Regions from separate parts of the Pseudonocardia sp. GCM10023141 genome, predicted to be linked through region 2. Evidence: riboswitches for the same ligand, from Rfam matches in the RefSeq annotation. Region 2 holds a riboswitch; each other region holds the start of a gene.
The links. Region 2 has a riboswitch for S-adenosylmethionine ahead of ACFPFQ_RS05475 (FAD-dependent oxidoreductase). Riboswitches for the same ligand answer to the same signal wherever they lie in the genome.
Positions count from the first base shown of each region.

Region 1: it holds a riboswitch for S-adenosylmethionine, as region 2 does, so the genes downstream of both, ACFPFQ_RS17330 (MetQ/NlpA family ABC transporter substrate-binding protein) here and ACFPFQ_RS05475 (FAD-dependent oxidoreductase) in region 2, are expected to answer to the same signal.
Region 3: it holds a riboswitch for S-adenosylmethionine, as region 2 does, so the genes downstream of both, ACFPFQ_RS37615 (putative leader peptide) here and ACFPFQ_RS05475 (FAD-dependent oxidoreductase) in region 2, are expected to answer to the same signal.

Region 1 is NZ_JBHSIR010000028.1:77,584-84,509, forward strand. Features, by position in the region: gene ACFPFQ_RS17320 (O-acetylhomoserine aminocarboxypropyltransferase/cysteine synthase family protein) at 1-1,280, opposite strand, end outside; gene ACFPFQ_RS17325 (isopenicillin N synthase family dioxygenase) at 1,277-2,296, opposite strand; SAM riboswitch class IV at 2,457-2,570, shown strand; gene ACFPFQ_RS17330 (MetQ/NlpA family ABC transporter substrate-binding protein) at 2,785-3,684, shown strand; gene ACFPFQ_RS17335 (methionine ABC transporter ATP-binding protein) at 3,687-4,718, shown strand; gene ACFPFQ_RS17340 (methionine ABC transporter permease) at 4,715-5,374, shown strand; gene ACFPFQ_RS17345 (hypothetical protein) at 5,451-5,648, shown strand; gene ACFPFQ_RS17350 (NAD(P)/FAD-dependent oxidoreductase) at 5,821-6,926, shown strand, end outside.
Region 2 is NZ_JBHSIR010000009.1:110,463-117,388, forward strand. Features, by position in the region: gene ACFPFQ_RS05455 (helix-turn-helix domain-containing protein) at 1-424, opposite strand, end outside; gene ACFPFQ_RS05460 (ring-cleaving dioxygenase) at 628-1,578, shown strand; gene ACFPFQ_RS05465 (nuclear transport factor 2 family protein) at 1,624-2,118, shown strand; gene ACFPFQ_RS05470 (aldo/keto reductase) at 2,169-3,158, shown strand; gene ACFPFQ_RS05475 (FAD-dependent oxidoreductase) at 3,124-4,311, opposite strand; SAM riboswitch class I at 4,317-4,409, opposite strand; gene ACFPFQ_RS05480 (GNAT family N-acetyltransferase) at 5,054-5,755, shown strand; gene ACFPFQ_RS05485 (hypothetical protein) at 5,807-6,013, opposite strand; gene ACFPFQ_RS05490 (hypothetical protein) at 6,013-6,213, opposite strand; gene ACFPFQ_RS05495 (STAS domain-containing protein) at 6,263-6,568, opposite strand; gene ACFPFQ_RS05500 (hypothetical protein) at 6,619-6,753, shown strand; gene ACFPFQ_RS05505 (TetR/AcrR family transcriptional regulator) at 6,774-6,926, opposite strand, start outside.
Region 3 is NZ_JBHSIR010000066.1:70,089-77,014, forward strand. Features, by position in the region: gene ACFPFQ_RS37595 (acyclic terpene utilization AtuA family protein) at 1-1,045, shown strand, start outside; gene ACFPFQ_RS37600 (STAS domain-containing protein) at 1,104-1,508, shown strand; gene ACFPFQ_RS37605 (ATP-binding protein) at 1,599-2,051, shown strand; gene ACFPFQ_RS37610 (hypothetical protein) at 2,199-2,456, shown strand; SAM riboswitch class IV at 2,540-2,647, shown strand; gene ACFPFQ_RS37615 (putative leader peptide) at 2,681-2,791, shown strand; gene ACFPFQ_RS37620 (amino acid ABC transporter permease) at 2,966-3,952, shown strand; gene ACFPFQ_RS37625 (amino acid ABC transporter ATP-binding protein) at 3,949-4,788, shown strand; gene ACFPFQ_RS37630 (transporter substrate-binding domain-containing protein) at 4,851-5,864, shown strand; gene ACFPFQ_RS37635 (putative sulfate exporter family transporter) at 5,930-6,445, opposite strand; partial or broken gene ACFPFQ_RS37640 (acyl-CoA dehydrogenase family protein) at 6,668-6,826, shown strand.

The sequences.
Region 1 (6,926 bases), on a different contig from region 2:
TCGAGATCGTCGATGAGGTCGCCGACGCCCTCGATGCCGACCGACAGCCGCACCAGACCGGGGGTGACCCCGGTGGCCAGCTGCTGCTCGGCGTCGAGCTGCGCGTGTGTCGTCGAGGCCGGGTGGATCACCAGGCTGCGGACGTCACCGATGTTGGCGAGGTGGCTGAACAGGCGCAGCGCACCGACGAACCGTTGCCCGGCGCCCGCTCCCCCGTCCAGTTCGAAGGCGAGCACGGCGCCGCAACCGCGTGGGAGGTAGCGCTGCGCGGCGGCGTGCCACGGGCTCGACGCCAGCCCCGGGTAGTGCACCGCCGTGACCTCCGGTCGCGCCTCGAGCCAGCGGGCGACGGCCAGCGTGTTGGCGACGTGGCGATCCATCCGCACCGGCAACGTCTCGATGCCCTGCAGGAGCAGGAAGCTGTTGAACGGCGACGGCGCCGGTCCCAGGTCGCGCAGCAGCTTCGTGCGCAGCCGCATCGCGAACGCGAGCCCGTCGGATCCGAAGGTGTCGGCGAACACGAGCCCCGCGTAGCTGGGGTCGGGGTGCGTGAAGCCGGGCCAGCGCTGCGGATCGGCGGTGAAGTCGAACCGCCCGCTGTCCACCACAACGCCCCCGATCGCCGTGCCGTGGCCCGCGAGGAACTTCGTGGTGGAGTGCACGACGACGTCGGCGCCGTGCTCGAGCGGGCGCAGCAGCCACGGCGTCGGCACGGTGTTGTCGACGACCAGCGGCACGCCCGCGCCGTGCGCGACCGCGGCGACGGCACCGATGTCGAGGACGTTGCCGCGCGGGTTGCCGAGCGTCTCGGCGAACAGCGCGCGGGTCTGCGGCCGGATCGCGGCGGCCCACGCGTCGACGTCGTCGGGGTCGGCCACGAACGAGACGGCGATCCCGAAGTCGGCGAACGTGTGCGCCAGCAGGTTGTACGTGCCGCCGTAGAGCGCGGCGGAGGCGACGATGTGGTCGCCCGTCCTGGCCAGGTTCAGCAGCGCCAGCGTGACAGCGGCCTGCCCGCTGGCCAGCGCGACGGCCGCGGTGCCGCCCTCCAGTGCCGCGAGCCGCTCCTCGACGACGGCGGTGGTCGGGTTGGACAGCCGCGTGTAGGCGTGGGTCGTGAGGTCCCGCAGCGCGAAGGCGTCGGCAGCATGGTCGGCGTCGTCGAAGACGTACGAGCTGGTCTGGTAGATCGGCACGGCGCGCGACCCCGTGGCCGGGTCCGGCACGGCACCGGCGTGCAGCGCCAGCGTCTCGAAGGCACGCGGCGGTGCGGTCGTCACGCCTCTCGCTCCAGCACGTCCGACCACCAGCGCTGCGCGACACGCGGATGCGAGCGCAGCCAGCCGACCACGGCGTTGGCGCCGAAGTGGGCGAGCAGCGGGTTGTCGGGATCCTCGGCCACACCGGTGGCCGCCGCCGCGAGCTCGGCCGGGAGCACCAGCGGTTCGACCACGGCGTCGAGGCGTGGGCCGAAGAAGAACGGGATCGAGTAGCGGTCGATCCCGGCGGGCGGGCTGACCACCCGGTGCTGCGTGGCACGGAGGTAGCCCTGCGTCGCGATCTCCAGCATCTCGCCGATGTTGACCACGAAGCTGCCCGGCACCGGGGTGGCGTCGATCCACGACCCGTCGACCGCCTGCACCTGCAGCCCACCCACGTCGTCCTGCTGCAGCAGCGCCAGGTAGCCGTAGTCCTTGTGGCTGCCCACGCCCTGCTCGGGAGCGGGTCCCTGGCGCGGTGGGTAGTGCACGATCTTGACGTGGACGGCGGCCTCGTCGTCGAACCAGGCGTCGAAGTAGCCCTCGGGCTGCCCCAGCGACGCCGCGAGCGCGCGCAGGATCTCGCGGCTCACCCGTAGCGCCTCGGCCTGCCAGCGCAGCACGACGTCGCGCAGCAGCGGCAGCGCCGAGGGCCACTGGTTCGGGCCGATGAGCCGCAGGTAGTCCGGATCACCCGGGCCGACCTCGATCGCGGCGCGCTCCGGACCGATGTCGATCTGCTCGCGCTGATCGACCGCGCCCGCGGTGTGCTCGGTGCCGACGCGGGTGTAGCCGCGGAACTGCGGCGAGTGCACGTTCTCGATCTCGAGGCGCTGCTCGAGCGGCAAGGCGAAGAACTGGCGGGCCAGCTCCGCGATCCCCTCGGTGACCGCAACGGGCACACCGTGGCCGGTGACGTAGAAGAAGCCGACGTCGTGGGCGGCACGGCGCAGGTCGTCGAGGAACGCGGCGCGGTCGACCCCGGCGTCGCGGAACCGCGAGATGTCGACGACCGGGAGCGAGCGGGGGCTTGTCATGGCGCGCCGTGCGTCCGACCGGAGACCGACATGCTGCGATACAACCATGTGAACACCGGGTGGACCACGGCCGCCCTGCCGGTGCGCGCGAATCGCCGCCGAAGATCACATCCGCACGGCTTGACCCCCGGCGACGGCCCGACCTAACGTCGGACACAACGGTCACGAACACCAGCGCTCAGCCCCGGCTTGCTGGTTGGCAACCCCCGCGTGCGGTGGGGTGCTCCGGGTGACGACCGGGCGAGCGTCTCACCAGACCTCGCAAGCGCCCGAGATCCGCAGGAGTTCGCACCATGACCGCCCAGCGCGTGCCGTCGCTGTCTGCCGCGTACCGCCGCCACATCGACCAGATGCGCGGCTGCACCACCACGCGCTGTCGCTGACCCAGCGCTCCGGCCCGCCGCTGCGGGCCCTCGCCGCGCACCCTGCGGCACCCGTTCACCCACCCCCGCACCGGTGACCCCGGTGTGTCGAAAGGACGCTCCGCCGTGCGACGCATCCCCAAGTCCCTGCTCCTGCTCCTGCCGGCGCTGGCGCTCGCCGCGGCCTGCGCGGCACCGGGCTCGACGCCCGCCGCCGCACCCGGCGGCGCCGCACCGACGGTCGTCAAGATCGGCGTGACCGACGCCAGCGAGGACTACTGGACGGTCTACCAGCAGAAGGCCCAGGCCAAGGGCATCACCGTGGAGTTCGTCAACTTCACCGACTACAACCAGCCCAACCCGGCGCTGTCGCAGAACCAGCTGCAGCTCAACGAGTTCCAGCACCTGCAGTACCTCGCCAACTACAACGTCAAGAACAAGGACACGCTGGTGCCGATCGGCGCCACCGCCGTGTACCCGCTGCCGCTGTACTCCACGAAGCACACGGCGGTGGACCAGATCCCCCAGGGCGGCCAGGTCGCGATCCCGAACGACCCGACCAACCAGGCGCGCTCGCTGCTGGTGCTCGAGGCGGCCAAGCTGATCACCATCAAGGGTGGCGGCACCTCGGTCTCCACGCCCAACGACATCGACACCGCCGCGTCGAAGGTCACCGTCGTGCCGGTGGACGCGGCCCAGACCGCCACCAACCTGGCCGGCGTGGACGCCGCGATCGTCAACAACAACTACGCGACCGCCGCCAAGCTGGGCGCCGACAAGGTCATCTTCAAGGACGACCCGAACAGCGCGTCGTCGAAGCCCTACATCAACGCCTTCGTCGCGCGCGCCGCGGACAAGGACAACCCCACCTACGTCACGCTCGCCGCGCTCTACCAGGACCCCGAGGTGCAGGCAGCAGTGCGCAAGGACCTCGGTGACGGCGGCGTGTTCAAGAACAACGATGCGGCCGACCTGCAGGCGAGCACCGCGCAGATCGAGGCCGCGATCACGACGTCGGGTTCCTGACCGTGGCACCGGTGATCAGCTTCCGCGCGGCGGGCAAGCAGTTCGCGGGGTCCCGCGGCGCCGTCGTGCGGGCCGTCGATGACGTGGACCTCGACATCGACGACGGCTCGATCACCGGCGTCATCGGGTACTCCGGCGCGGGCAAGAGCACGCTCGTCCGGATGATCAACGCACTCGAGCTGCCGACCGCGGGCACGGTGACGGTGCACGGCCGGGTCACCGGTCAGCTCGCCGAGCGCGGCCTCCGCGAGCTGCGCGGCGAGGTCGGGATGATCTTCCAGCAGTTCAACCTGCTGTCCTCGCGCTCCGTCGCCGGCAACGTCGGCTACCCGCTGCGGATCGCCGGCTGGAACCGCGACGCCCGCCGCGCACGGGTGGCCGAGCTGCTGGAGTTCGTCGGGATCAGCGACAAGGCCCGGCAGTTCCCCAACCAGCTCTCCGGCGGGCAGAAACAACGTGTCGGCATCGCCCGCGCGCTCGCGACGTCGCCGAGGATCCTGCTCGCCGACGAGGCCACGAGCGCGCTGGACCCCGAGACCACCGCCGACGTGCTCGCCCTGCTCAAGCGGATCAACCGCGAGCTGGGCACGACGATCGTGGTGATCACCCACGAGATGGAGGTGGTCAGCTCCGTCTGCGACACGGTCGTCGTGATGGAGCAGGGCCGCGTGATCGAGCAGGGCCCGGTCTACGACGTGTTCGCCGACCCGCGCGAGCCGGCGACCCGTCGCTTCGTGCACAGCGTGCTGCAGGACCGGCCGTCGGCCGAGGCGCTGACGCGGCTGCGCGAGCACTTCGGCGGACGACTGGTCACCGTCGGGGTGCGGGCCGATCCGGGGGCGCGGGCCGCGCTCTCGGGCGTGCTCGCCGCGCACGACGTGCGCAGCACCATCGTCTACGGCGGGATCCGCGAGCTGGCGGAGAAGCCGTTCGGCAGCATCACGTTCGAGCTGACCGGCACGGACGCGGCGATCGACGCGCTGATCGCCGAGCTCGCCGCCACGACCAGGGTCGAGGAGCTGGCGACACCATGACCGAGTGGGACAAGCTCACCCCGATCCTGTGGCTGTCGTTCCAGCAGACGGTCTACATGGTCTTCTGGACGATGCTCATCGCCGGCGCGCTGGGCCTGGCACTCGGGGTGGCGCTCTACACCAGCCGCCGCGGCGGGCTGTTCCAGAACGCACCCGCCTTCCAGCTGCTCAACATCGTCGTCAACATCATCCGGCCGATCCCGTTCATCATCTTCATCACCGCGGTCGGCCCGCTGACGCTGCTGGTGATGGGCACGACGATCGGCACGCAGTCGGTGCTGTTCCCGATGTCGGCGATGGCGACGTTCGTCATCGGCCGGATCGTGGAGCAGAACCTCGTCTCCGTGGATCCGGGAGTGATCGAGGCGGCGCGCGCGATGGGGGCCGGCCGGTTCCGGATCATCTGGAGCGTGCTGGTGCCCGAGGCGCTGGGCCCGCTGATCCTGGGCTACACGTTCATCTTCGTCGGCGTCGTGGACATGTCGGCGATGGCCGGCTACGTCGGTGGCGGCGGCCTGGGCAACTTCGCCATCAGCTACGGCTACCAGCAGTTCAACTGGCCGGTCACGCTCGTCACGGTGGTCATCATCATCGCGATCGTGCAGCTGGCCCAGCTGCTCGGCAACGGGCTGGCGCGCAGGGTACTGCGCCGCTGACGGCAGCGGGTACTGGGCCACTGAAAGCGGGTACTCCCCCAGGACCGGATCGTCGGATCGGACCCTGGGAGCGGTTATGCGGATCGGTGCGGTGATCATCGTGATCTGGCTGGCGATCGGGGCGTTCGCGTCCTTCCAGCGGGGCTACTTCGGCTCGGGCGACGTCAGCTGCGCCCAGTTCGGGACGGTGCTGGTCACGATCGTCGTGGGCCCGTTGAACTACGTCGGCCTCAACCCCAAGATCGACTGCACGGTGCCGAAGCCGTCACCCTAGTAGGCCGTCGCGGCCAAAGCGTGGGTCCGGGCGGCGTCCAGGTGCGTGCATCGCAAGGCGGCGATGCGAAGGCATACCGGGTGTCTGTTGAGCGTCGCCAACGCAGCGAGGTGCGTGCCTGGGCGTCGCCGGGGCCCGCGAATTGGCCGCGACGGCCTACTAGAGTGAGGCGGTGGCGAACGCCCGCAGCTACCGCTCCCGCACCACGTCCGGACTGCGCAACGGCGGGGTGTCGTTCTGGTACGACGAGATCGGCATCCCCGGACGCGGGCCCGCGCTCCCCGGCGACCGCACGGCCGACGTGTGCATCGTCGGTGGCGGGCTGACCGGCCTCTGGACCGCCTACCACCTCGCGCTGCACCAGCCCGACCTGCGGATCGTCGTGCTGGAGAAGGAGTTCGCGGGCTTCGGCGCGTCCGGGCGCAACGGCGGCTGGCTCTCGGCCGAGATCGCCGGCAACCTCGACCGCTATGCCGCCACCGGCGGCCGCAACGGCGTCCTGCGGCTGGTCAGGGCGATGGAGCAGGCCGTCGACAACGTCATCGCGGTCTGCGCCGACGAGGGCATCGAGGCCGACATCGTCAAGGACGGCGTGCTGGACGTGGCCCGCACCGAGCCCCAGCTCGCCCGCATGGAGGCGAAGCTCGGCGAGGACGCGGCGTGGGGCATCGACGCGTCCCACGCGTGGCGCCTGACCCGCCGCGAGGTGCACGCGCGCGTCCGGGTCGAGGGCGCGCTCGCCGCGATCTACAACCCCCACTGCGCCCGCGTGCAGCCCGCGAAGCTGGTGCAGGGGTTGGCGGCCGCCGTCCGGCGCCGCGGCGTGCAGATCTACGAGGGCACCGAGGTCACGGAGATCACGCCGGGCCGCGCCGTCACGCCCCACGGCGTGGTGCGGGCCCAGCACGTGCTGCGCTGCCTGGAGGGCTACACCGCCGGGGTCGCGGGCAGCAGGCGCGAGTGGCTGCCCATGAACTCCTCCATGGTCGTCACGGCGCCGTTGCCGGCCGACGTCCGCGCCGAGATCGGGTGGGACGGCGCCGAGCTCGTCGGCGACAGCGCCAACGCCTACAGCTACGCCCAGCGCACCGCCGACGGCCGCATCGCCATCGGTGGCCGCGGGCGGCCCTACCGCTACGGCTCCCGCACCGACGTCGACGGGATGACGCAGGCCTGGACGATCGAGTCGCTGGCCGCGATCCTGCACAGCCAGTTCCCCGCCACCCAGGACGTCCCGCTGGAACGCGCGTGGTGCGGCGTGCTCGGCGTCCCGCGCGA
Region 2 (6,926 bases):
AGATCGCCTCGGCACGCGCACCGAGCAACGCCCGTGGGAGCGCGAACAGCAACAGCTCGAACGGGCCTGCCGACTCGACGCGGTAGGGGTGTGACGTCTCGTAGCCGGAGAGGTCACCAGCGTCGACGAAGGCGGTGCGACCACCCTGCTCGATCCGGAACCGACCCCGGACGAGGTGGGTGACCTGCAGCTCCTCCGGGTCCTGCTGGGCGACGAGCCGTGCGGTGCGTTCGATCGTGGAGGCGTCGCCCTCGATGCGGAACACGGTGACGGGCCCGACGCGGTGTGCCCGGATCCGGCCGGTGAACGGCTCGCGGCCGGGCCGTTCCAGCCGCAACGGATGTAGGACCCGACCGTGGGCGCCTGCCCAGTAGTCGAACCGGTCGGGTGCGGGCACGGTGCTGGTGTCGACGAGCAGGGGCATGGGCAGTCTCCGGTGACGACGCTGTCGCCATCATCGTGCTCCCGCCCGGCCCGCACCAGTGGCCGGGACGCCGTTGTCCGGTGGCGCCATTGTCCCGGAGCGCACCGCAGGGCTGGATCGTTGTCGCGCAGTGCCGTCCTCGCTACGTGGCGCCCGAGGCGTTCTAGCGTGGGCCGCTCGGCGATCCGGTGGAGGAACTTCTCATGGCCCATCTCGACGGCAGCCATCACGTGACGTTGTCCGTGGGCCCGGCCCAGGAGGACGTCGACTTCCACGTCGGCACGCTCGGCATGCGCTTCATCAAGCGGACGGTGCTGTTCGACGGGTCGACACCGATCTACCACCTCTACTACAGCAACGCGGCAGGTGACCCGAGCGCCGTGGTGACCACGTTCCCCTTCCGGCAGGCCGGGTTGCTGGGCAGGCGCGGCACCAACCAGGCCCGCGAGGTGCTGCTCGCCGTCCCGGCCGGTTCGCTCGACTACTGGAGCGCCCGCCTGACCGAGCGCCACGTCGACGTGGCCGACGCCGAGGTGCTCGGCAGGCGCCGGCTGCTGCTGCGGCACCCGTGCGGCGTCGAGTACGCACTCGTCGGTGTGGACGGTGACCCGCGTGCGGGCTGGACCGGCGGCGGCGTCCCGGCAGAGCACGCGATCCACGGGATCCACGGGGTCGGGGTGCACGTCGCGAACCCGGAGAACATGGTCGAGTTCACCGCTCAGCACATGTTCGCGAAGGACCTCGTCGAGGAGGGTGACCGCGTCGCGCTGCAGATCGGCGCGGCCGACCGCGGCGGCGCCGTCGAGCTCGTCGTCAACCGCACCGACGACCCCGGCACGTGGCGCTACGGCGAGGGCACGATCCACCACTTCGCCTGGAACGCGGAGACGCTGCAGAACCAGGACGAGCTCAAGTTCGCCATCGAGGGTGCCGGCTACACCGACATCTCCGAGCTCAAGGACCGCAAGTACTTCAAGTCCGTCTACGTGCGCAGCCCGGGCGGTGCGCTGTTCGAGCTCGCGGTGACCCACCCCGAGGGCGGCTGGACCTGCGACGAGTCCCCGAAGGAGCTCGGCAGTGCCTTCCAGCTGCCCGAGCAGTTCGAGTCCCGCCGCGTGGAGCTGCTCGACCAGCTCGAACCGATCGACATCTGACCCGGCCGCCCCGCACGTCCACCCGTCCCGACACTGGAGTCGACGATGGCCATCACCACGCAGACCATGACCGACGAGCAGCGCAAGTCGGTGGCGCTGGAGTACCTCAAGGCGTTCGACCACGGTGGCACGACGAGCAGCGGCGCGAGCATCCTGGAGCTGTTCGCCGCGGACGCCCAGGTGTACTTCCCCAAGTGGGGCATCGCCGAGGGCCACGAGCAGATCGGACGGATGTTCAGCGACGTCGGCGCCACGCTCACGGCGATCAAGCACGACTACGCCTCCTTCAACTGGATCTTCTCCGGTGGCGACACGGTCGTCGCGGAGGGGACGAGCTTCGGCGAGCACCAGGACGGCCCGTGGCGCGCCGGGGTGCCCGAGTGGGGCGCCGGTCGCTGGTGCGACGTGTTCGAGATCCGCGACTTCCTCATCCAGCGCTGCTTCATCTACCTCGACCCCGACTACGCGGGCTCCGACACCGGGCGCTATCCGTGGCTGGCCGACGCCCGGGCGCGACAAAATGGAGGCTCCTCCGTATAGTCGGCCGCAGGCGGTGAGATCTCCGCCTTCGGCCCGGTAGGAGCACGAACATGAGCGACACCACCACACTTCCCCGCCGCCGCCCCGGCGGCGCGATCGGCCTCGGCGACCACACCGTCGCGCGCATCGGCTACGGAGCGATGGCACTCGAGCAGTACGCGGGCGACCTGCCCGCAGGCGAACGGCTGCTGCGACGGGCCATCGATCTCGGCGTGGACCACATCGACACCGCGGACTTCTACGGCGACAGCACCGCCAACGCGATCATCGCGAGTGCCGTCCGGCCGGCGGACGGCGTCGTCGTGGTGAGCAAGGTCGGCGCGGTGAGGGACCCCGGCGGTCCGCTGCCCCTGCGCCCGGCACAGCGGCCGGCCGAGCTCCGCACCGCCGTCGAGGACAACCTCCGCTCGCTCCGCCGCGATCGCATCGACATCGTGAACCTCCGGCGCCTCGACGTCGGGCCCGGGATCCGCGCCGAAGGCGACCAGCTCATCGATCTCGACGACCAGCTCGCCGCGCTGACGGCCCTGCGCGACGAGGGGCTCATCGGCGCGATCGGGCTCAGCGCTGTCGGGATCGGCACGCTGCGCAGAGCGCTGCCGGCCGGCATCGCGTGCGTCCAGAACGCCTACGGCCTCGTCGCGCGGCAGTTCGAGGACATGCTCGAGCTCTGCACCGCGGAGGGGATCGCCTGGGTGCCGTTCTTCCCGCTCGGCTCCCGGTTCGCCGGCATGCCGAAGGTGACCGAGCAGCCCGAGGTGGTGGCCGCCGCTGCGCGGCTCGGGGTGACGCCCTCGCAGGTCGGGCTCGCGTGGCTCCTGCGGCACGCACCGAACACGCTCCTCATCCCCGGCACCGGCAGCGCCGTGCACCTGGCCGAGAACGTCGCCGTCGACGAGGTCGTCCTCGACGACGCGACGACCGCCGAGCTCGACGGGATCTGGGCCGCGCGCTTCGCGGCCGCGGGCGAGGCGGCACCCCGCTGGGCCGACCGAGGCGCGGCCGTCAGCCGGTGGGCACCAGCGGCTGCTCGTCGATGACGCCCGCCGACAGGTCCGCGAGGACCCGCCCCAGCGCCGGAGCGAACTTGAAGCCGTGCCCGGAGAAGCCGGCACCCACCGCGACCGGGCCCTGGCTGCGGAGCACGAAGTTCGCGTCCGGAGTGGACGTGTAGGTGCAGCTGATCGGCTCGGGCCGCTGGTGGTCCAGCCCTGGCAGGAACGTGGCGACGTAGTCCTGCAAGCGGCGCAGCTGCGCCGGTTGCGGCTCGAACGACCGCCGATCCGGGTGACAGAGCGGCCCCACCCCGTGGAACCCGACCTTCACGCATCCCTCCTCGGTCGCCAGCCCGTAGACCCCACTGGGCCATCCCTGCTCCGGACCGGCGTGGTGGATGAACGTCGGCCACCCGACGTGGCGCAACGGCGTGCAGGGGCCGGCCCCGAGCACTGGGAAGTGCGCCGGTTGCTCCTGCGTCACCCGCAGCGGCGGCAGCTCGACGAGGCCGCCGACCAGCGCTTCCGTCCACGCCCCCACCGCGACCACGGCACGTCGCGCACGGACGGAGCCTGCGGAGGTCTCCACCTCGACGAGGTCGGGGCCGCAGACGGTGACCGCGCTGACCCGGGTGCGGTGCCGGACGTCGGCACCGCGCCCGACCGCCGCCGCCGTCAGCGCCGCAACAGCCTGGTCGGCGTTGATCCGTCCCGACCGATCCGACTGGTAGAGCACCGGACCGTCGAACACCATGCCGGGCCACCGGGCCATCGCCTCGTCGCTGCCCAGCCACCGGTGGTCGATGCCGTGCCGGGCCAGCGAGAGCGCCAGTTCCGCGACGAGCTCCTGATCACCGTGGTCGATGCCACCGGTCATCTGCAGCACCGAGGCACCCGTCTCCGTCTCCAGCTCGCGCCACAGCCGCAGCGCCTCACCGGCGAGCTCCACGTAGGGCGTCGACGCATAGGTCTGCCGGTAGATCCTCGACGAACCGTGCGACGCGCCCCGCGTGTGCCCGGCGTCGAACTGTTCGACCAGGACCACGTCCTGGCCGCGACGCGCGAGCTGCCACGCCGCGGCCGCCCCGACCACTCCCCCGCCGATGACCACGCAGTCGACGACGTCGCGGTGCTTGCGCGCCGGACATCGACGGCCCGGCTTGGGCACACCTGAGTGGGACACAGCTGAGTGGGGCATGACGCCTCCCATCGGTCCCGGCATGAGCACCCCACCGTGGCACGGCGTGGTTGCTGCGGCGTCGACGAGCCAGGTCTCTCGGCCGCTCTGGATGGACTCCTGAGCCTAGGCGGCCGTCAGCGGGAAGTGTCAATGTTTCCGAAGGGTGGGCGAACCGGAGTCAGCACGTCGGACATTTGTCGGCCGGCGTTCGACGCGGTGAACGAACCGGGATCAGTGCGGTGCGGAGACCGGCGACACCTGCGGGAATCGTCGGACATGGTGGCTCCAGGACATCGACGAGCAGGCGCGCGAAACTGCACGCGACCACTCAGGCGGGCGAAAGGGACGTCGGACGGATCCCGCCGGGACAGCCGGAATCGCTCGAGAACAAAGCGAATGGCGGCCAATTTGCCATCATCGCGCCTTGCGCACCGGCTGACATGACCAGACCCTGTGTCCGGCCGCTGTGTGCGGTCCCCTGTGCCGGGACTCACCCTCCCCCTGCCCCGTCGGGGCCGGTTAGGGTGCGGGAGTCGACATCGATCCCGTGCGTCGATCCCGTTGCGTCGATCCCGTTGGAAGGTCGAGAGATGCCCGGTCCCGCACGCGTGCTCGTGGCACGCCGCTGGCTCGACGGGCTCGGCTCCCCTCCCGGTTCCTGTCGATCCTGACCCGGAACCCGGCGGCCCGCCCGCCTCCTCCCGCCCCGCCGCTGCAGGGTGACTCCTGCGCGCGGACACCCTGACAAGGATCTTCAGCTGTGAGCGAGTGGCATGTTCTCGACAATCCCGCGCGCGCGTCCCTGCTGGGCCCGCACGCCCACCTCGCCGTGAGCCACGGCCTCGCCGTGCGCTACCGACCCGACGTCTCGGTGTTCGTCACCCTGCCCGCCGAACCCGACGACACGGCGTGGCGCGACCTCGCCGACCTCATCGGCCCCGGTGCCGTCGCGCCCCTCTCCGGTCTGCGCACACCCCCGCCTGCCGGCTGGGAGGTCGTCTCCGACGGCGCCGGAGTGCAGCTCGTCGACGACGGCGTGGCGGCCGCACCCGACGCCGAGGCCGTCCCCCTCGGGGACGCCGACGTTCCCGAGATGCTCGCGCTGGTCGAGCGCGCTCGACCCGGACCGTTCGCACCCCGCACCATCGAGATGGGGACCTACCTCGGGATCCGCCGCGGCGGCCGCCTCATCGCGATGGCAGGCGAGCGCCTGCACCCGCCGGGGTTCACCGAGATCAGCGCCGTGTGCACCGATGCCGACTTCCGCGGCCAGGGGCTGGCCACCCGCCTCGTCCACGCCGTCGCTGCCGGCATCCGCGCCCGCGGCGAGACCCCGTTCCTGCACGCAGCCGCCATGAACACCAACGCCATCCGGCTGTACGAGTCACTGGGCTTCCGGCTGCGCCGCCACAACCGGTTCGTGGGCGTCCGGGTCCCGGCAGGCGAACGCGTCGCGACATGACTCCGCGGCTGTCGGTCCAACCTGAGCAGCAGGATGGAAGGGGTCGGCCGCTCAGCCACCGCCCAGCAGCCGCACCACGGCACGCTCGACGGTGCCCCGCGTGGCGTCGTCGAACTGCTCGTTGAGGTGCTCGGCCCGCACGTCGACCCACTGCCTCCCGACCTTGTACGCCAGCAGGTCGTCGCCCCCGCCCTTGCGCCGCAGCAGGGAGTTGCAGGCCCGGTGCAGCGGCTTGTCCCGCAGCGTGAGCAGCCGCATCACCCTCCCTTCGCCGGGTAGGAGAACTCCACGGCGCCGCGGTGCAGGCGCACGTGCTCGCGGCGCATCGTCGCCAGCCCGAACGTCCCCTCCTCGTCGTCTGCTCGGCGTCGGCGAAGCTCCAGCCACGCCCGCCCCGCCGCCGCGTCAACCCCGGCACCGCCGGATCGACGTGGTCGCAGCCGCAATGCCCTTGCCATATCGACGTCCTACCCCGCATCGCGATCGGTCACACGCGGTCGGGTCGGATCAACGCCGGGGGGCGGCCGCCAGCGCATCGGCCGGTTCCACGCTCACGCTCAGCACCCGGTCCAGGCCGGTGATCGTGAACGGGCGCAGGAGATGCCGTCGGCCTCCGCAGGCGATGTGCAGGACACCGTCGTGGGCGCGAGCGCGCTCATGCGCCTCCATGAACGCCTGCAGAGCGCTGCTGCCCAGGAACGTCACGCCGCCGAGGTCGATGATGACGTGCCGACCCGGGCGGTCGAACTGTGCGCACAGGCGCTGTGCGAGAACGGGTGCGGTCTGCCGGTGGCGGGCACCGCCGCTACTCACGACGCCAGCTCGAACTGGCCACCCGGGTGCGACAGCCCTTCGACGAAGGGATGACCCTCGATGCCGCCGCCCGGATCGTGGGCCTGCAGGACGAGCTCAGCTCGGTGCGAGCCCGCATCACCGAACTCGAGTCCCCCGACGACCCACCACCGCCCGACCGATCGACACCGGCAGCGAGGGACTGAGCCTCCCGGATCCCCGAGGATCAGCCGAGCCCGGCGGTGTCCACGTCAGCCCGAGCGGCGATCCTGACCGCCAGCCCGTCCAGCACCATCGCCAGGCGACGTTCGAACACCACGTCCGGATCGGGAGCGTCATCGGCTTCCACGATCAGCCGCTGCAGGTAGGGGGCCCGGCC
Region 3 (6,926 bases), on a different contig from region 2:
CGAGATCGCGGACGACGGCTCCAGCGTGATCACCAAGCCGGACGGCACCGGCGGGCTCGTCTCGGTCGGCACCGTCACGGCCCAGCTGCTCTACGAGATCGCGGAGCCCGCCTACCTCGGCCCGGACGCCACCGCCCACTTCGACACGCTGCGGCTGGACCAGGAGGCGCCCGACCGCGTGCGGATCAGCGGTACCCGCGGGAGCGCGCCGACCGACCGGCTGAAGGTGGCACTGAACTACCAGGGCGGTTTCCGCAACACCATGACGCTCGTGCTCACCGGCACCGCGATCGAGGAGAAGGCGGCGTGGGCCGAGGAGCAGCTGTTCGGGCTGCTCGGCGGCAAGGAGCGCTTCGCCGAGACCGACGTGCGGCTGCTGCGCTTCGACCGGGCCGACGCGCCCGTCAACGACCAGGCCACCGCGCACCTGCGCATCACCGTCAAGGATCCCGACGCGCGCAAGGTGGGCCGCGCCTTCTCCAACACCACCATGGAGCTCGCGCTCGGCGGCTACCCCGGCTTCCACACCACCACCCCGCCGTCCGCGGAGAGCGCCTTCGGCGTCTACTGGCCCACCACGGTGCCCGCCGCCGAGGTCCAGCACCGCGTGACGCTGCCCGACGGCACGCAGCAGACGATCCCGCACCCGCCGGCAGGCCCCGCACCGGCCGCACCGACAGCGGCGGACCACACCCCGGTCAGGGGGCCCACGACGCGGCACCCGCTGGGCACGGTGGCCGGCGCCCGGTCCGGTGACAAGGGCGGCAACGCCAACATCGGAGTCTGGACCCGCACCGACGAGGAGTACCGCTGGCTGCGGGCGTACCTCACCGTCGAGCGCATCCGGGAGCTCCTTCCCGAGGCCGCGGACCTGGCGATCCGTCGCTACGAGCTGCCGAACCTGCGCGCGGTCAACATCGTGGTCGTCGGCCTGCTGGGCGATGGGGTGGCCTCGGCCACGCGGCCGGATCCCCAGGCCAAGGGGCTGGGCGAGTACCTGCGGAGCCGGTTGGTGGACATCCCGGAGGCCCTGCTGCGCCGGTGATCATGGTTCGTGATCATGGACTGGGCCGATCGGAGCAAAGCGCGATAGCGTGCCCGCCATGACAGGACGCGATACCCACTCCGGTCTCGACGACCCGCAGACCGATCGCCCGGGACTGGAACTCACCACCACCGTCGTCGGCTCGGCAACGGTGGTGGCAGTCCGCGGCGAGCTCGACCTGTACACCGCACCCGAGCTGATGAGCACCGTCGACGCCGCCTTCGACCAGCCCGCCGTCGCCACCGTCGTCATCGACCTGTCCGCGGTCTCGTTCCTCGGTTCCAGCGGGCTGGGCGTGCTCGCCAACCTGGCCACCCGGGCCGCCGACGCCCGGCACGCGCCGACGAACCTGCGCCTCGTGGCGCCGCCGGACCACGTCGCCGTCACCCAGCCGTGGGAGGTCATGCACCTGCACCAGGTCCTCCCGCTGCACCCGACCGTCGCGGCGGCGCTCGAGAGTTGAGATCCGGCCGATCAGGTTCGGCCCAGCGGGTTTGACAGGCCGGCGCCGCGGGAACCCGGCCCTGTTGTGTCCAGCCAGGCTGGAGGATTGTTGTCCCAGCTCGTCGAGTTCTCCCACCTCACCATCCCGGCCCACCCGACCAAGCTCTCCCCGCTGCGCCGCCACCTCCGGCGCTGCCTGTGCAACATCCCGCAGGACCGGCGGGACGAGATCGTCCTCGCCGTGTCCGAGGCCGTCACGAACTCCGTGACGCACGCGTACGAACCCGGGCGCCACGGCACCATCGAGGTGACACTGTGGACCGAGTCCGAGGCGCTCTGGATCGAGGTGCGCGACCACGGGCAGTGGCGCGTTCCCGCGGCCGAGCCGCGGCCGACCGGGCACGGCCTGGGGATCCGCCTCATGCAGCAGCTGTTCACCTGCGTGCTCATCCACCACGACCGCCACGGCACGCAGGTACTCCTCCAGCAGCCGCTGGCAGCGCCGGTCCCCGACCGCTCGCCACTCGGGCGACCCGCGGATCGGCCGAGTGGCGAGCTATGAACGTCACACCGGTGCCGAGCGATCACTCTCCGTGACCGATGTCGCGGCCGCACCCGTCCGGCTACCTCGATTGAGGTAGCCGGCTACTCGTGTCACGTGCCGACGGCGCGCCGATGCTCGAGGCTCCCAAGAGAAACGGGTGCTGCCATGAGGCCGTTCGTGGTGTTCGTCGGCGGTGGCCTGATCCTCGTCGGTGCGTGGACGGCCAACTGGACGCTCGGTCTGCTCGCCGGGCTGCTCCTCTGGCTCGCCACGGTGCAGCTCTGGCCGTGGACGGCCTGCAGCTCCTGTGCCAGCAGCCCCCGCATCCGCGACTTCACCGGCAAGAACTGGCGCACCTGCGGCGGTTGCGGTGGCACCGGCAAGGAGCTGCGCACCTTCGTGATGCGCCGCAACGTCCGCTGATCCGCGCCGACGGCCGGGACCGACGGCGTCGCAGCCGACACGTTGACAACGCCCGCGCAGCCGACTTAACGTCCACTCCGACAGGTCATGAGTGTCAGCGACAAGCCCTGGCTTGCTGGCCGGCAACCCTCGCTCGCGGTGGGGTGCTCCAGGTGACGACCGGACCGACGCACGTTCGGTAAGCGCGATGCCCCCGGCGGGCAGAACAGGTGGCGGTGGCGGCGATGGACACCACTTCGTGGTTGGCGCAGTGGCGATGCCACGGCCGCGCCACCGGAGCGGCCCGCCGCCACATCGACCTGCAGCGCGTCAGCAGCGCGCTCTGTCGTTCCTGATCTCACACCCGGGGCACTGACCCCGCGCTGTTGACCATCTCCTGATCCGCGCCGGACCGCACCGGCGCGGACTCCGTACGTCCCCCTCACCGAGCGCGCCGCTGCGATGCGTGCTGCCCGGACGCCCCCCGAGTCCACTGGAGTTCCAGCGTGCCTCCCTCCGGCCGATCCACCGTGTCCCGGTCCGATCCGCCACCCCCGCCACCCCGCCTGAACCGGGTCGACACCGACGACCGGCCCGAGCCGGACCTCACCGCTGCGCGCGTGATCCCGCTGCGCCACCCCGGCCGGTGGATCGCCACCGTCGTCGTACTCGTGGTGCTGGCCCAGATCGTCCACGGCCTGATCACCAACCCCTTCTACCAGTGGGACCGCTTCGCGTACTGGTTCCTGCGCCCGGTCGTCCTCGACGGGTTGGTCATCACGCTGCAGGTCACGGCGTTCAGCGCCGTGCTCGGCCTGGCGGGCGGCATCGTGCTGGCCCTGGGCAGGCTCTCCCGCAGCCCCGTCCTGCAGGCCGTGAGCTGGATCTACATCTGGCTGTTCCGCTCGGTCCCGCTGATCGTCGTGCTGCTGTTCCTCTACAACTTCAGCGCCCTCTACAAGTCGTTGAGCCTGGGTATCCCCTTCGGACCCGCGTTCGTGACGTTCGGCGTGACGACGCTGGCCACGGACATGGTCATCGCCGTGATCGGCCTGAGCCTGAACGAGGCCGCCTACGCCGCAGAGGTGGTGCGCGCCGGAATCCTCTCGGTCGACCAGGGGCAGCACGAGGCATCGGCTGCGCTCGGGCTCCCCCGCGGTTACCAGTTCCGCCGGATCGTGCTCCCCCAGGCGCTGCGCGCGATCGTGCCCTCCTACGTCAACCAGCTGATCGGGCTGATCAAGAGCACCTCGCTGGTGTTCTACGTGTCGCTGCTCGACCTGTTCGGCACCGTGCAGAGCATGGGCGCCACCTACTCCGGCGACATCGTGCCGCTGCTGGTCGTCGCCACCGTCTGGTACGTGATCCTCACCAGCATCGTGTCGATCATCCAGTTCTACGTGGAGCGCCACTACTCCCGCGGCGCGCTGCGGACCCTGCCCCCGACACCCCTGCAGAAGCTGCGCACCGGCACCACCGTGCTCCGGGCACGCATCAGGGAAGGAGCGATCCGATGACGAGCACGACATCAGACACGGCCGCCGGGACGGGGACGGGGACGGCCGTGCTCGGGGAGGTGCTCGACGGGGTGCGCCCCGCTGCCGTGCAGGTGCACTCCGCCCACAAGTGGTTCGGCACCCACCACGTGCTCGCCGGGGTGGACCTGACCGTGGCACCGGGCAAGGTCACGGTGGTACTCGGCCCGTCCGGATCGGGGAAGTCGACGCTGCTGCGCTCGATCAACCACCTCGAGAGGCTCGACAGCGGCCACGTCAGCATCAACGGCGAACCGATCGGCGTCCGCCACCACGGCACGCGGCTCAAGGAGCTGAGCGAGCGGGCGATACTCGCCCAGCGCAGCCGGATCGGGTTCGTCTTCCAGAGCTTCAACCTCTTCCCCCACCTCAGCGCGCTGGACAACGTCGCCGCCGCCCCCGTCGCCACCGGCCGCAGCTCCCGCTCCGAGGCCCGCGCGCACGCCCGCACCCTGCTGAGCCGGGTCGGGCTCGCCGACAAGACCGACGCCTACCCGCGCCAGCTCTCCGGCGGCCAGCAGCAACGCGTCGCGATCGCCCGGGCCCTCGCGCTGCGGCCCGGCGTGATCCTGTTCGACGAGCCGACCTCGGCGCTGGATCCCGAGCTCGTCGGTGAGGTGCTGGCCGTGATCAGGGACCTCGCGAGCACCGGAACGACCCTCATCGTCGTCACCCACGAGATCGGGTTCGCCCGCGAGGTCGCCGACCAGGTCGTCTTCCTCGATGCGGGCCGCATCCTCGAGCAGGGCCCACCCGCGCAGGTGCTCGACCACCCGCACCACCCGCGGACCGCGGAGTTCCTCAGCAAGGTCCTCTGACCGCCGCGCGCACCGCACCCCCACCGCTTGCCCACCCCGTTCACACCCCGAGCAGGAGAACCATGTCCGGCACCCGTACCCGATCGATCCGCGCCCTCGGCGTCGCAGCGAGCCTCGTCGCGCTCGGCGGCCTGCTGGCCGGCTGCGGCGGCTCCCCCGCCGCGAGCGCCGCCCCGGCCGGACCCACCACCGTCGCCGTCGGTGCCGTCTCCAACGGCGCCGCCAAGGAGACTCCCATCACCGTCGACGTCGTCGCCGCGATCCGCGCGAAGCTGCCGGCATCCGTCATCGACAGCGGGAAGCTCACCATCGGGCTGGGCTTCCTCCCGGCGGGCTCACCTCCGATCGGCTACGTCGGCAGCGACCAGAAGACGATCACCGGCTCCGAGCCCGACCTCGGCAGGCTCGTCGCGGGCGTGCTGGGCCTCGAACCCGTCTTCGCGAACGCCACCTGGGAGAACCTGTTCGTCGGGCTCGACAGCGGGCGCACCGACATCGGGTTCTCCAACATCACCGACACCGAGCAGCGCAAGCTCAAGTACGACTTCGCCTGCTACCGCCAGGACAACCTCGGCTTCGCCGCGCCTGCCGGCAGCAACTGGGCCTTCACCGGTGACTACCAGGTGCTCGCCGGCAAGAAGGTGGCCGTGGGCGCCGGCACCAACCAGGAGAAGATCCTGCTGCAGTGGCAGACCCAGCTCCGGGCCGCCGGCAAGACGCTCGACGTCGAGTACTTCCCCGACAACAACTCCACCTACCTCGCGCTGAGCTCCGGCAAGATCGACGCCTACTTCACCCCGAACCCGTCGGTCGCCTACCAGGTCACGCAGTCGGCGAACACGCCCAACCCGGTGCGCAACGCCGGCACCTTCTCCGGCGCCGGATCCTCGCTGCAGGGCCTGATCTGCGCCACCGCGAAGAAGGACAGCGGGCTCGCCGGCCCCGTCGCCGAGGCGGTCAACCACCTCATCCAGAACGGCCAGTACAAGACCTGGCTCGACGCCTGGAACCTCGCCAACGAGGCCGTTCCCACCTCGCTGGTCAACCCGCCCGGACTGCCCCTCACCAACTCCTGACCGACCCAACTCCTGAGCGATCCGGTCGGGCGGCGGCCCCGTGCTCGCCGCCGCCCGACCGGCCCTCAGTGGGCTTCGATCCACCCCGAGGTCAGCAGCACCAGCCCCAGCGAGCAGGCCGCCACGACCACGAGCCCGAGCGCGGCGACGACCAGCGGGCGGATCCCGCTGCGGGCCATCTCCTGCAGGTCGAAATTCAGCCCGACACCGGCGAAGCAGAGCAGGAACGCCCACTTCGACAGGCTGCCCAGGCTCGTGATGTCTGCCTTGCTGAACACCCCGAGCGTGGCGAGCGCGGACACGGCGAGGATCGCGGCGATCGCGTAGCCGGAGTCCTCGTCGTCGGCGTCGATCGCGCCCTTGCCGGCGATGATCGCCGACACGCCGCCGATCGACGTGCCGACGGCCAGCAGCGTGGAGAGCTTGCCGCCCAGCCCGAAAGCCTTGCCCACCAACAGGATCACGGTGGTGGCGATGATCATGTCGATGAGGATCAGCCCCAGGCTGAACCCGCCGAGCCTGGCCAGGTGGGTGCAGCGGCGGGGATCAGCAGTCCGATGCCGTCGAACGGCACGGGCGATCCGCGGTCAGCCTCGACAGGCGCTGGAGGTGACGAAGCAGCAGTCGATCCAGCGACGCTGCGTCAGAGGTCCCGCGGGCACGATCGCCGAGCGTACGGCGACGTTCGCCCGTCCGCACCCCTCCCGTCCGGTTCGCCCGGAAGATCACCATCGGCACGGCAGGACCAGCGCCGAACGACCTGCTGCAGTACCTCGACCGCTCCCGGCGATGAGGCCCTGACCATGGCGAACCCGCACGACTACCTCGACCTCGACAGCCTCCTCTCCGCCGAGGAGCGCGCCGTGCGCGACCGCGTGCGCGCGTTCGTCGACGAGCGGATCCGCCCGAACATCGCGGACTGGTACGAGCGGGCGCACTTCCCGCGCGAGATCGTCCCGGAGCTGGGTGCGCTGGGGCTGCTCGGGATGCACCTGAGCGGTCCCGGCTGCGCCGGTCGCAGCGCCGTGTTCGGCTCGAAGGAGGAGCTGTTCCACCGGGCCG